3 regions of the Paenibacillus terreus genome follow, and region 1 is predicted to be linked to each of the others. Evidence: riboswitches for the same ligand, from Rfam matches in the RefSeq annotation. Region 1 holds a riboswitch; each other region holds the start of a gene.
The links. A riboswitch is a leader RNA that binds a small molecule or an ion and turns the genes downstream of it on or off. The one in region 1 is predicted to bind cobalamin.
Positions count from the first base shown of each region.

Region 1 (3,813 bases):
GCAGTCCCGCAAAGGGAGTGGTAAGAATCAGAAACATAAAACAGGACAGGCAGGCTCCTACCCGCAGCAGAAGCTGCTCTGCCCGCACTGCCGCTTCGGGCGTGATCAGAAGCACATGGTTTCCCCAACCTGCCAGCACCGTTCCCTGTGCCGGTACCGGCGCAATCTCAATCAGCAGCGCCGGCAAACTCAGCATATAGAAGAGGAGCGAGGCTGCCGTTAAGGACGCATAAGGCTTCCACGGAATCCCGCCGTACCTTACCGTCCATAAGACGAGCCAAATCCATACAGCCAGCTGGACAGGGGGATGGCCGATATAGGCCATCCCAAACATCACCCCGGCAAAACAACTCTTCCACAACGGCGAGCAGCCGCTGAACGCTCCGCTGTAAGACAGGGAATCAATCCTTCTGAGCATCCGTCCGGCGGGCATCCTTTCTTCCCTTGAACAGGCCGATGATATAGCCGATCAACCCCGCACCCAGCGCAGCCTGCAGGGCAAACAGCATGCTTTCCGTTTCCGGCGGCGGCTCCATCAGCGGCTGAAACCACGGGGTGTAGTGGGGGTTGATCTGGGTAATCGCCTCCTCGGCGGCGCCGTCCGCGCCGCCGAAATCGCCATTCACCAGCAGCAGCGGGAGGGCAGCGAGCAGAATGACGACCAGGAGGACAAGGCCGGTTATCGTTTTTGTCTTCATGACGGCTCGGCCTCCTTCATGCCGCGCCGGAGCACGGACAGTTCATTCGGGCTGTATGCTTTAAGCCATTTCCACAGCAAAACCGTCAGCAATCCCTCGCTGACCGCGAGCGGAACCTGTGTCACGGCAAATATGCCGCCGAATTTCAAGAAAGATGCCCAAATCCCGCCATGTACGGAAGGAAAGGCAAGGGAAAGCTGTACGGAGGTCACCAGATAAGTCGTCATATCGGCTATAGCCGCAGCGGTGAAAACAGCCACCCACTCCTTGCGGGCTGTTTTCATAAGCAGCCTGTATGCTGCATAACCGGCAAACGGGCCGGCCACGGCCATGGAGAATGCATTCGCTCCGAGCGTCGTAATTCCGCCATGCGCCAGAAGCACTGCCTGGAACAGCAGCACAATGGAGCCAATCACGCTCATCGGCAGGGGGCCCAGCATCACTGCGCCCAGTCCCGTTCCGGTCGGATGGGAGCTGCTGCCCGTCACGGAAGGCAGCTTCAGGGCAGACAGCACAAATGTAAACGCCCCCGCCAACCCAAGCATCAGCTTCAGCTCAGGAGCCTCTCTCGTCAGCCGGGTTACACTGCAAACACCGAGCGCAAAAAAGGGAAGGAATAAAATCCACCAGAAAAGTGCCCAACCGATCGGTAAAAAGCCCTCCATGATATGCATCGCATAGGCCTCCTGCGGACTCGCCGCCAGAAAATACAGCGTGAATGCGGCGGTCAGCAGCGCCAGCCCGATGCCTTTACTCCGTTTTAACAACAACTCCACCCCTTTCGTGTTTACAAGCTCAAAAAAGCCCCATCCGCTAAGGATGGGGCTGTATGTACGTAATTCAGTCAAAGTTAGCCAGGCAGCCCTAAATAAAGCTACATTGCGCATAGCTTGCCCGTATCCCGGTCAACAGGGAGATGTAAGGGTTTGTGTTTAACACCCTTCTCTTCATCCCCGGGTGAAAAGCATTCCGGAATATCGGGAGCCCGCGCAGGCTCGTCCACTGATTTTCGTACACCACTCCTTTCCGCGAAGGATTACGGTGCATACAGGCAAGGTAGGTCTCCTGGCTTCGGATCATCAGCCTTCTTCGTCTTCCCCGGGTCTGGTTCGAGTGACATGTTGAAGAAGAGCCTCCCCAATACAGTGGCGGGACCGCTCGGGATTTGCACCCGATTCCCTGTTACCCTTTGCCCCTCGGCAAAGGCACCCTGCCTGGTCGCTTATTCCATTGTGAATCCATCATAACCCTGCCTTTGCGGAAAGCGCAAGCATGAAAAACGGAGCTGCGGCTCATCGTTTCGATTGCATCAGACCGTTTCCGCGTCCCCGGACTATTAAAGTGCGTGTTCAAAAAGTCAGGTTTTCAGCACCGAAGCCTGTGCTTTCGAAGTGCGTTTTTTCAAAACGCTTAAGTTGGATGAAGCTAGGGACTGAGGAGCGGAGCGTACTTAGGGTACGTGAGCACCTGAAATGTTTCCGCAGGAAACATGCTTCGCAAGCATCTGCTTAGGCCCGGCTGAATTCAAGATTCGATGTCGAGCCCGCTTCCTGATTTCCTTCGTGATCAAAAGATGACTTTTTGAACTACCTCTTAAAGGGACAGCCCGTCAGAGGAACACATTCTCTTGACCAGTTCCTCGGCATCCTCCTCAAGCAAGATCAGATCCAGATGCGTCCGGCCCGCAAATCCCTCCTGCACACTGTGCCGGATTAATTCCATCAGCGGGTTGTAGTAGCCGTTTACATTTAAAAGCCCGACAGGCTTGCTGTGCAGGCCGATCTGAGCCCAACACAGCACCTCGAACAATTCCTCAAAGGTGCCGATCCCTCCCGGAAGCGCAATGAAGCCGTCAGCCAACCGATGCATCGTCGCCTTGCGCTCATGCATGTCCCTGACTTCAATAAACTCCGTCAGCCCCTCATGCACGATTTCCCGCCGGAACAATGCCGTAGGCATGATGCCCGTTACCTGTCCCCTGCTGGCAAGCGCAGCATTGGCGGCTGTGCCCATCAGTCCGAAGCTGGACCCTCCATAGATCAGACGCAGTCCACGGCGGGCGATATGCTCTCCGAGCCGGGCCGCCTGCTCCCTGTATTCCGGAGCCTTCCCGTCGTTGGAGCCTGCAAACACACAAATCGACTTCACCATTCAGCACCTCTTTCTGTATATTCAGGGCAATTTGTTGTCTGAAATCAACCTGTCTCGTTGTATCATACTAAGAACTTGCGGTTATTGAAAAGAAGAATGACGCAGGATCTTAAAGAGGTTGAAGCAGCCGCTTAAATGGAAGAGACCCTGGCAAGCAAGACAAAAAAAGGCAAGCCGGGTTTTTGATGTATCCGGGTTGCCTTTTCGGGAGGTCCTCCAGTTATTGTTCTTTGTCTGCCGCCGCAGTCCTGTCCAGTCCGTATCCGTTCGCCATTCCCCCGGATTCGAAGTATCGCCCCAGCTCCACCATCATGCTGCCCATACGCTCTTCGGCCGGCACGACAATGCGTTCTATCCCTTCCTCCAGCATCGCCTGCGCCGTCACTTTTCCGACGGAAACGGCAATAATGTCACTCTGGAATGCAGCCAGCACGTCTTCCATGACGCCGCAGCTGCGTGCATATTCGGCCAGAAAACGGATTTGCGGACCGCTGGTAAACGCCACGGCATCTACCCTCCGCTGGATAATATCATTGACCAGATCTTCCAGATCCTCCGTTTTCGGCGGCACATGCTTGTAAGGCAGCAGCTGCCGGACATCGGCCCCCTGCTCCTGTAGCCAGTCGACCAGACGTGGGGCGGGATCGCCGTGCAGCTGAAGAATCACCTTCTGGTCATTCAGGTTATAGGGTGCAAAGGAACGGATCAGCCCTGCCGTGCTGCCGTCATCGTCGCGGACCACCGGCGTTAATCCGCGTTTCTTGAGCGCGTTCACGGTTTTATAGCCGCGCGCCGCAATATGCGATGATGCCAGCAGCTCGTGCAGCCGCTCGGCAACCCCCATTTCTTCAGCCATTTGATACAGGGCCTCCAGCCCCATGCCTGTCGTCAGCAGGGTCCAGTCCGGCGGGGAGCTAAGCCACGCCTCTATGCCGGCACGGAGCTCGGCATCGTCCAGGAGCAC
Region 1 covers NZ_JBHIRX010000003.1:243,635-247,447, forward strand. Annotated here, with positions in the region: gene cbiQ (cobalt ECF transporter T component CbiQ) at 1-418, opposite strand, end outside; gene ACE5KN_RS08030 (energy-coupling factor ABC transporter substrate-binding protein) at 402-698, opposite strand; gene ACE5KN_RS08035 (energy-coupling factor ABC transporter permease) at 695-1,465, opposite strand; cobalamin riboswitch at 1,737-1,926, opposite strand; gene ACE5KN_RS08040 (LOG family protein) at 2,292-2,846, opposite strand; gene ACE5KN_RS08045 (uroporphyrinogen-III synthase) at 3,070-3,813, opposite strand, start outside.

Region 2 (3,813 bases), on a different contig from region 1:
TTTCTTGCGATTTTAGGAGGCCTACTCCAGGAAATTCAAGCCTTAAGCGGAACGGCGTCCCGCTTAAGGCTTCTTGCGGTTTCGATTATTTCCCAGGAAAAGCAGCAGAACTTCTTGCTTCCTGTCTAAGCTCAGACCGCTTTGGCTTGGGGAGGGGACCAAAGAACACAGAGGCATAAGGAAGATAGCGTCCGGCCATGGATACTACGAACCAGGCAAGAGTCAACGCCAGCGCAAAACCGCCTGCATACCAGAGATGAAGCAGCCAGGCCGTGCCGGTTTGCGGCGAGAAAAGGCGGTACAGCAGCAGCACGATCGGGTGCAGCAAATACACGCCGAATGAAACCGAGCCCAACTGCGCCAGCCCGCGACCAAGGGCGGATCGGCCCTGATGGTACACCACGGAGGCGATTTGCAGCAGTACAAGTACGCTTAGCGAGGCGTAAATGTTGTACAGCAGCTCGTAAAGGAGTGAATTGTACAAAAGGCCATTCATACGCGTTTCATACCAGATGTACACATGCGACAGCCCTGCGGCCAGCCACAGGAGCCACAGCAGGCTCCAAACGGCGATTCGTGTTCCTGAGGCATGTTCCTTGCGCACAATGAGCCATTGTTTGATTTTCGGATAGTAGATGCCTAGCGCAGCGCCGAGCATGTAATATGCCATGTAAGAGAGCACCCAGCTGCCGCGGTTTTCCACCTGAAAGTAATACTTGTTGGCGATCACAAAAGCCCACTGCAGCGCAAAGCCTAGCACAACCGCCCAACTGTGCAATCCGCGAAACCTTTTGAACAGCCACAGGAACAACGGGAACAGCAGATAGAACTGCGCATTTATAAATACAAAGTACAAATGGGTGTAGGCTTTGCCGGTAACAAGCTTGGTGAAGAAGGAACGGGTCAGTTCTCCCGCATCCATACCGGGGGCTCCGGCGGATGTCTGCTGCAGGCAGAAATAAATCAGTGAAAAAACGAAATACGGCACCAGGATATACAGCAGTCTTTGCTTATAAAAATGCTTGATTAAGCTGCTGCCGAGCGGCCGGTCCAAATAGTTGTAAAAAAGCACAAATGCGCTCAGCGCAATAAACGTGGATGTTCCGAATTTCAGGAAGATGTTCAGAAAGTTATAGAAGAAATAATAGTGAGATTCCGTCATTTGCAGTGTGGCAGACGACGTGGAATGGACTGCTATAACCCCTATAATCGCAAATGCCCTGACAACCTGAAGCTCAGGGACTTTTTCCTTCTTGGCAGTGCCCATATACGAATCATGTCCTTTCGGTTTCTAAGTGCCGTTTCATTAAAACGCATTTTTCTGAAACAAAAGAAAGAGTTTACTGAAAATATGCTGAAAGGCCCATTATTGGATTAGATCTGAACTCGGAAATGTTATGTATTCCTGTTCCTGATATATGACAATGGAAAAATGAGATTATGTGACATGAATTTTAAAGGCTCGTCATTCTGTCCTGAGTCCGTTATAATGGAAGAATCTCGCAGGTGCCCTGGCCAAGGCCGGGGTTAAAAGGGAATAGGGTGAAAATCCCTAGCGGTCGCGCCGCTGTAACCGGGGAGCCTCCTTCCATACATGTCACTCAGCATGCTGGGGAAGACGGAAGGCAGGTACCGATCCGGGAGCCAGAAGACCTGCCTGCAGGTTCGCATCAGCCCTTCGCGGTTAAGGAACGGTGTACATAATATGGAGATCGGGACCCGTGTGTGGTCTGCGGTCTGTTCTCTTATGTACTCTTGCCCTCAGCCCTTTGCGGACTGAGGGCTTTTTTGGGTCAACATGAAGCCGGACGGGGAGGCTTATGCGAGATCACAAGTGCATGGGAGAGGATAAGAATGGAGCAAGTTGCAACGAAAAGAAGAGTTCTCGGCCAGGTTATGATCTGTAACGGCTGCTGCTGCGGTCATACAGAGAAGGGCAAACCGGGCATCCCGCTAGACAAGCTGAAGAGCAGATGGAAGGAAGAGAAGCTGCTCAAGAGTATCCAGCTGACAGTCACCGGCTGTCTTGGTCCTTGCGATATTGCCAACGTCGTATCGATTCAGACGCCGGACGGTCCGGTATGGTTCGGCGGCATCAAAGAGGAAGACCTTTATGATGAATTGCTGGAATGGGCGATCGCCTCGCGGGATGAGGACAAGCTGCTGGAGCTGCCGGCCAGTCTGCTTCCCTATCGATTCGAGCGTTTTCAGTAGAAAAAACAAAATAACTGATGTAACAAGTCCCACCATTTTTTGGTGGGTTTGTTGTTTATTCAAAATAAAGATTGGATTAACAGAAAATTTTTATTTATTATCCAACATAAGGAGCGACTGTTGAAAGCTATGATATTGTCGTTTCCTTAAAACTATATAAATACTCCATAATATTATATTTAATAAAGAAATTTGTTCATATAAAATTTCCTTATGTTCATACATAACCAAACGGATAAGGAGAAAGCAAAAAGTGAAGAAACGTATAGGGAAATTCAACAAAGTTTATGCCATGCAGCTTGCAACAATCTTTATAGGGTTTATCATATTCGGATTTTCAGAAAACATAAAGGGACCCGCTATTCCACGGATCCAGTATGACTTTCTGCTAAACGAATCACAATTGGGCACTTTATTGTCCCTTAATGCGCTTGGCTATTTAATCGCATGCTCTTTTACTGCTTATCTGACAAGAATATGGGGAATCAAGCGGGTAACCGTTATATCTTTTGCAGTGATGGCGGTCTCGGGTATTTTCATTTTCTTTTCTCCGTATTATGTTACGTTTTCTGCGTCATATTTCCTGATGTACATTGGAAACGGGATGCTGGAGATTGGATTGGCTATTTTAGGCGCCCGCATATTTGTGAGAAATACCGGCACAATGATGAACTTAGCCCACGGTTTTTATGGCCTTAGCTCGACGGTCGCACCGCTTATTGCGACGGGTCTGATGCAGGTTAAGATTAACGGTTCTGTGCTTGACTGGCGCGGTATGTATCTTGTCATGCTTTTATTATCGATCATACCGATTATATTTGCACTTTTTAGCACTTTCCCAGGGGATGAGATTAAACATGAAGATCGCGTTCCTCTGAAAACATTGATGCAAGACCCGGTTATATGGCTGATGGTGGTTATTTTATCATTTGGCGTTGTTTCCGAATTGGCTGTAGGTGGCTGGCTCGTTAACTTTCTTGAAAAAGCGTACGGCTGGGATACAGTTTCAGCTTCGGGAATGTTATCTGCTTTTTTCTTATGTTTTTCACTGGCACGGCTGTTGCTTGGACCGTTAACAGACAAAATTGGTTTTACTTTGTCACTGATTGTATTTGCAGGGCTATCTTCACTTTGTACTTTCATAGCCATTTTGGGGGGAGAGAGCCTGGCCTTTTTATTCGCTGCCGCCGGTATAGGGATTGCGATGATTTATCCAACCGTTATGGCTTTTATTGCCAAAAGGTACCCTAATGGCAGTGATACCGCAATAACTTTTACAGTTACGCTTATGGGAGTCGGCAGTGTAATTGGCAACTACTTGATCGGCGGAGTTATTGAAATAACGAAGGGCTTTTTCGGGGCAGATTCTCAGTTGGGACTTCTTCGCGGGCTTCAGGCTGGCTACGGATTTATAGGTTTATGTGCAGCCATTTGTGCGGTCGGGGGCGTCATTCTATATGCTTACTTATTAAAGCGGAAAGAAATGATATAGAGTTATTATTGATTTTTTATATTTAATGAATGAAACGAGCCATAACTTGACAGCGTAAATAGGGAAGGGAATGACGGTGCAACTTTTAGCCGGATAAAAATCTCTGA
Region 2 covers NZ_JBHIRX010000014.1:61,251-65,063, forward strand. Annotated here, with positions in the region: gene ACE5KN_RS21875 (acyltransferase) at 86-1,267, opposite strand; cobalamin riboswitch at 1,488-1,675, shown strand; gene ACE5KN_RS21880 ((2Fe-2S) ferredoxin domain-containing protein) at 1,855-2,214, shown strand; gene ACE5KN_RS21885 (MFS transporter) at 2,468-3,706, shown strand.
Region 2: it holds a riboswitch for cobalamin, as region 1 does, so the genes downstream of both, ACE5KN_RS21880 ((2Fe-2S) ferredoxin domain-containing protein) here and ACE5KN_RS08035 (energy-coupling factor ABC transporter permease) in region 1, are expected to answer to the same signal.

Region 3 (3,813 bases), on a different contig from region 1:
CAAATGCCGTAACGACCCCGAGCGGAATTTCCGTTGGCGCCAGCAGCGTGCGTGCGGCCGTATCCGCCCATACCATGAAGATGGCGCCTCCCAGCGCGGACAGCGGAATAATCAGCCGGTAGTCCGGTCCGGTCAGCAGGCGGATCATATGCGGCACAACGAGCCCCACAAAACCGATCACCCCGCAGACGGATACCGACGCTGCCGTCAGAAAAGTCGCCGCAATCAGCACCCACAGCTTCGTCCTGTCCACATTTACTCCCATATAGGCGGCCTGCCTTTCTCCCAATGCCAGCATGTTCAGTACACGGGCTTTGCTGCACAGGAACACCAGCCCAAAAATGACGTAAGGAAGAATAATGCCCGGATACGCCCAGCCCTTCAGGCTGAGGCTGCCCATCGTCCAATACAGGATTTCATTGATGGTCTCCTTGGACATGGCGGTCAGCAAAGAAACTACCGCTCCCAGAAAAGACTGCATGACCACACCGGAAAGGATCAGGCTTTGCGTGGGGATTTTTCCATTTTCTCCTGCCAGCAGGATCACAAAGTATAATGTAAGGATTCCAGTAGTGAAGGCCACCAGCGGCAGGGTCCAGAGGCCGAAAAACGAATACTGAAGTCCCCAGTAGATTAAAAAAGCCGCTCCGACCGACGCGCCCGACGATACACCAAGGGTAAAAGGATCGGCCAGCGGGTTGCGCAGCACGCCCTGGAAGGCCGCGCCTGCAAGCGCAAGCGCGGCACCCGTCAGCATGCCAAGCAGAACGCGCGGCAGGCGCACGTTAACAATAATTTGCTCGGCCGGAGCATCCCAGAACGGCGTAATATACGTCCCGGCCCACGGAAGGCGGTGCATCAGAATGCCCGCGATCTGCTGGACAGGCAGTCGAACCGAGCCGATACCCAGGCAGATCAGCACCGTCAGAATCAACAGAATGAATCCGGCCAGCCCGTAAGCGGCAAGCTTGCGGTTCATTTAAAAATTTCCGGATAGATGGCTTTGGCCACTTCCTTGAGCCCCTCCGTCACACGCGGCCCCGGACGGCTGAGCAGGTTGTCGTCCAGACCGAACACGCGGTTGTTGCGGATGGCATTGATGTGGCCCCAGCCGTCACGTCCTTTAATGATCTGCTCCAGGGTCTGTCCATTCTCATCCACCACGCTTTTGCCATACAGGATAACATCCGGGTTCGCCGCAATGACCTTTTCCTCGCTGATCTGGTTCCATCCCTCCGTGTCGGAAGCGATGTTCTCTCCCCCTGCCAGCGTAATCAGCTCATCCATAAACTCACCTTTGCCCACTGTCCAGCCTGGCGAAAATTCAACATAAACCCGCAGTCTCTGATCCTCGCCGATATTTTTAATACCTTGCTGCACCTCGGCGATATCGGCCTTCATTTTATCGGTAATTGCCTTCGCTTCTTTCTGGCGGTCCATAATTTTGCCATACAGGGTGATGTTATTCATGACGTCCTCTACCGTCTTCGGATCGGTCTTGAAGATGGTAATGCCCAGCTCGCGCAGCTTGTTGACGGCCTCTTCACTCATCGAGATGCCTGTAAAAACAATGTCAGGCTGGGCAGCGATAATGGCCTCTTCATTCGGCTTTGTAATGCCGCCCATCTTCGGCTTGGATGTAGCCGCTGCCGGGTAATCGTCATAATCCGATACACCGACGATCTCCTTGTCCAATCCAAGAGCGAACAGCGCCTCCGTCTCGGCAGGGGATACGGAAATCACCTTTTCCGGAGCCTTCTCAAAAGTAAACTCCTGTCCGGTCGCATCCTTGACGGTCAGCGGATATACCGTAGCTCCCGCCTCTTCCGCCGGCGCCGTCTGCTGTGGAGAAGCAGCGCTGCCGTCTGCAGCCCCATTGCCTGCCCCTTTATTGCCGCATGCAGCAAGCGCCACGGTCAGCAGCAGCGCCAGCAGCACAGTCATCCAATTCTTTATTGATCTGGTCACAGTGTTACTCCCCTTTTCTTCTATATATTCCGGCTGTGCAAATGAAAACCCGGTCCTCATGAGAGGACCGGGCTCTGCGTCAGCCGATATCCGCTGCAGGCATTGCCGTGCCCACGGATTCATAGCCGCCGAACCCGCCATCCTTTCCTCGAAGGAGCGACGGTCTAAGCGAACCGGGCAGGTCTCCTGACTTACGGGAATTGCTCAAGGCCGGCGCCTTCCCGCAGCGGCTTCAGCCGCGGCAGTGGCGTATTGCCGTCCATACCCGTTTCACAGTGGCGGGACCGTGCCGGAATTGCACCGGCTTCCCTTTTAACAGAACGGCGTGGTTTGCAGGCTTCCACCGCCGCTCTGACCTGGTCTGCTGTTACCTTAAAGAGGTTGTTCAAAAAGTCATCTTTTGATCACGAAGGAAATCAGGGAGCAGACTCGACATCGAATCTTGAATTCAGCCGGGCCTTCCGGTGCTCACGTACCCCTAGTACGCTCCGCTCCTCAGTCCCTACCTTCATCCAATTTTCTCGGTGCTGAAAACCTGACTTTTTGAACTCGCACTTAAATTATTTTCAAAGTGATTATAGGTGAAAAAAGGCGGCTATACAACCCGCACGGCCGGCAAATCTGCCGTCAAATCAAGGAAAACCCGCCGGAACGGGCTTTACAAATTTGTGAACGAGTGCAGTCAAGGCCGGGGTTTGATAGCCCAAGTCGGGGTTAGGGAAATGAGATATTTCTCAGCCAACTTCCCGTAATACGCCCATCCTCCTCATATTTTAGACGCAGCCCGGCCATGCCGGCGGGCGGCAGCTGAATGGACCAGAAGTCCAGCCCGGGCACGGTCAGCACAGCCAGCTGACGGATCACGCCGCCATGGGTGACAGCCAGGACGGCAGGGATTCCTTCCGCATTACTTCCTTCCCCCTGCAGAACCTCATCGCGCAGGGAGTTTAGAAAGCCCGTCAGTCTGTCTTCAAAATGCTCCAGGCTCTCGCCGCCGGGCGGAGTGAAACAACGCGGATCGTCCAGCCAGGACCTATACAGCTGCACGTCTTTAAGCGATTCGTAGGTTTCGCCGTCCCACTCTCCGAAATCCAGCTCACGCAGTCTGGCATCCGGAACGGCTGCAGCCGCAAGCTGCGGCGCAGCCAGTCTCAGCGTTTCTGTGCAGCGGCGGAGATCGCTACTGTATACTTTGGCAAAGCACATCCCGTGCAACCGCAGCCCAAGCGCTCCCTGTTCACCCGCCGCCTCCGGGAGCAATCCCGGATCGGCATGTCCCACATAACGCTTTTCGCGGTTCCACTGCGTTGTCCCATGCCTGACCAGAATTAAATCCAGCTCATGGAACGCACTGCTGCTCATTTTCCATACCTCCCCCGGAATCGGACTCGTCATTGTGGCGGCATCACGATCCACCTTATCCCGCCGGCCACCACGCACAACAGGACGAACAGCCAGGAAGAGAGGAACATCAGCACGGTTGTCCGCCTGATATCCTCCGCTTCCAGCGGTCGGAGCGGGTCCCCCATATAGGCCCTAAAGAAGCGTACTCCATGGTATACATTGTACCCGCCCAGTCTGACGCCGAGCGCGCCTGCGACCGCCGATTCCGGGAAGCCGCTGTTAGGGCTCGGATGCATCCGCGCATCGCGCCGTACCGTCAGCCAGCTGCGGAGCGGTTCCAGCCTCTTCAGCCACGCCGCGCTGACAAGCAGCACCGCCGTCAGCCGCGCGGGAATGTAATTGGCCGCATCGTCAAGCCTTGCCGACGCCCAGCCCAAGTGAAGGTATTTTTCATTTTTGTACCCGACCATGGAATCAAGCGTATTGACCGCACGGTAAGCC
Region 3 covers NZ_JBHIRX010000002.1:383,633-387,445, reverse strand. Annotated here, with positions in the region: gene ACE5KN_RS06005 (FecCD family ABC transporter permease) at 1-979, opposite strand, end outside; gene ACE5KN_RS06000 (ABC transporter substrate-binding protein) at 976-1,944, opposite strand; cobalamin riboswitch at 2,128-2,343, opposite strand; gene ACE5KN_RS05995 (histidine phosphatase family protein) at 2,683-3,330, opposite strand; gene cbiB (adenosylcobinamide-phosphate synthase CbiB) at 3,360-3,813, opposite strand, start outside.
Region 3: it holds a riboswitch for cobalamin, as region 1 does, so the genes downstream of both, ACE5KN_RS06000 (ABC transporter substrate-binding protein) here and ACE5KN_RS08035 (energy-coupling factor ABC transporter permease) in region 1, are expected to answer to the same signal.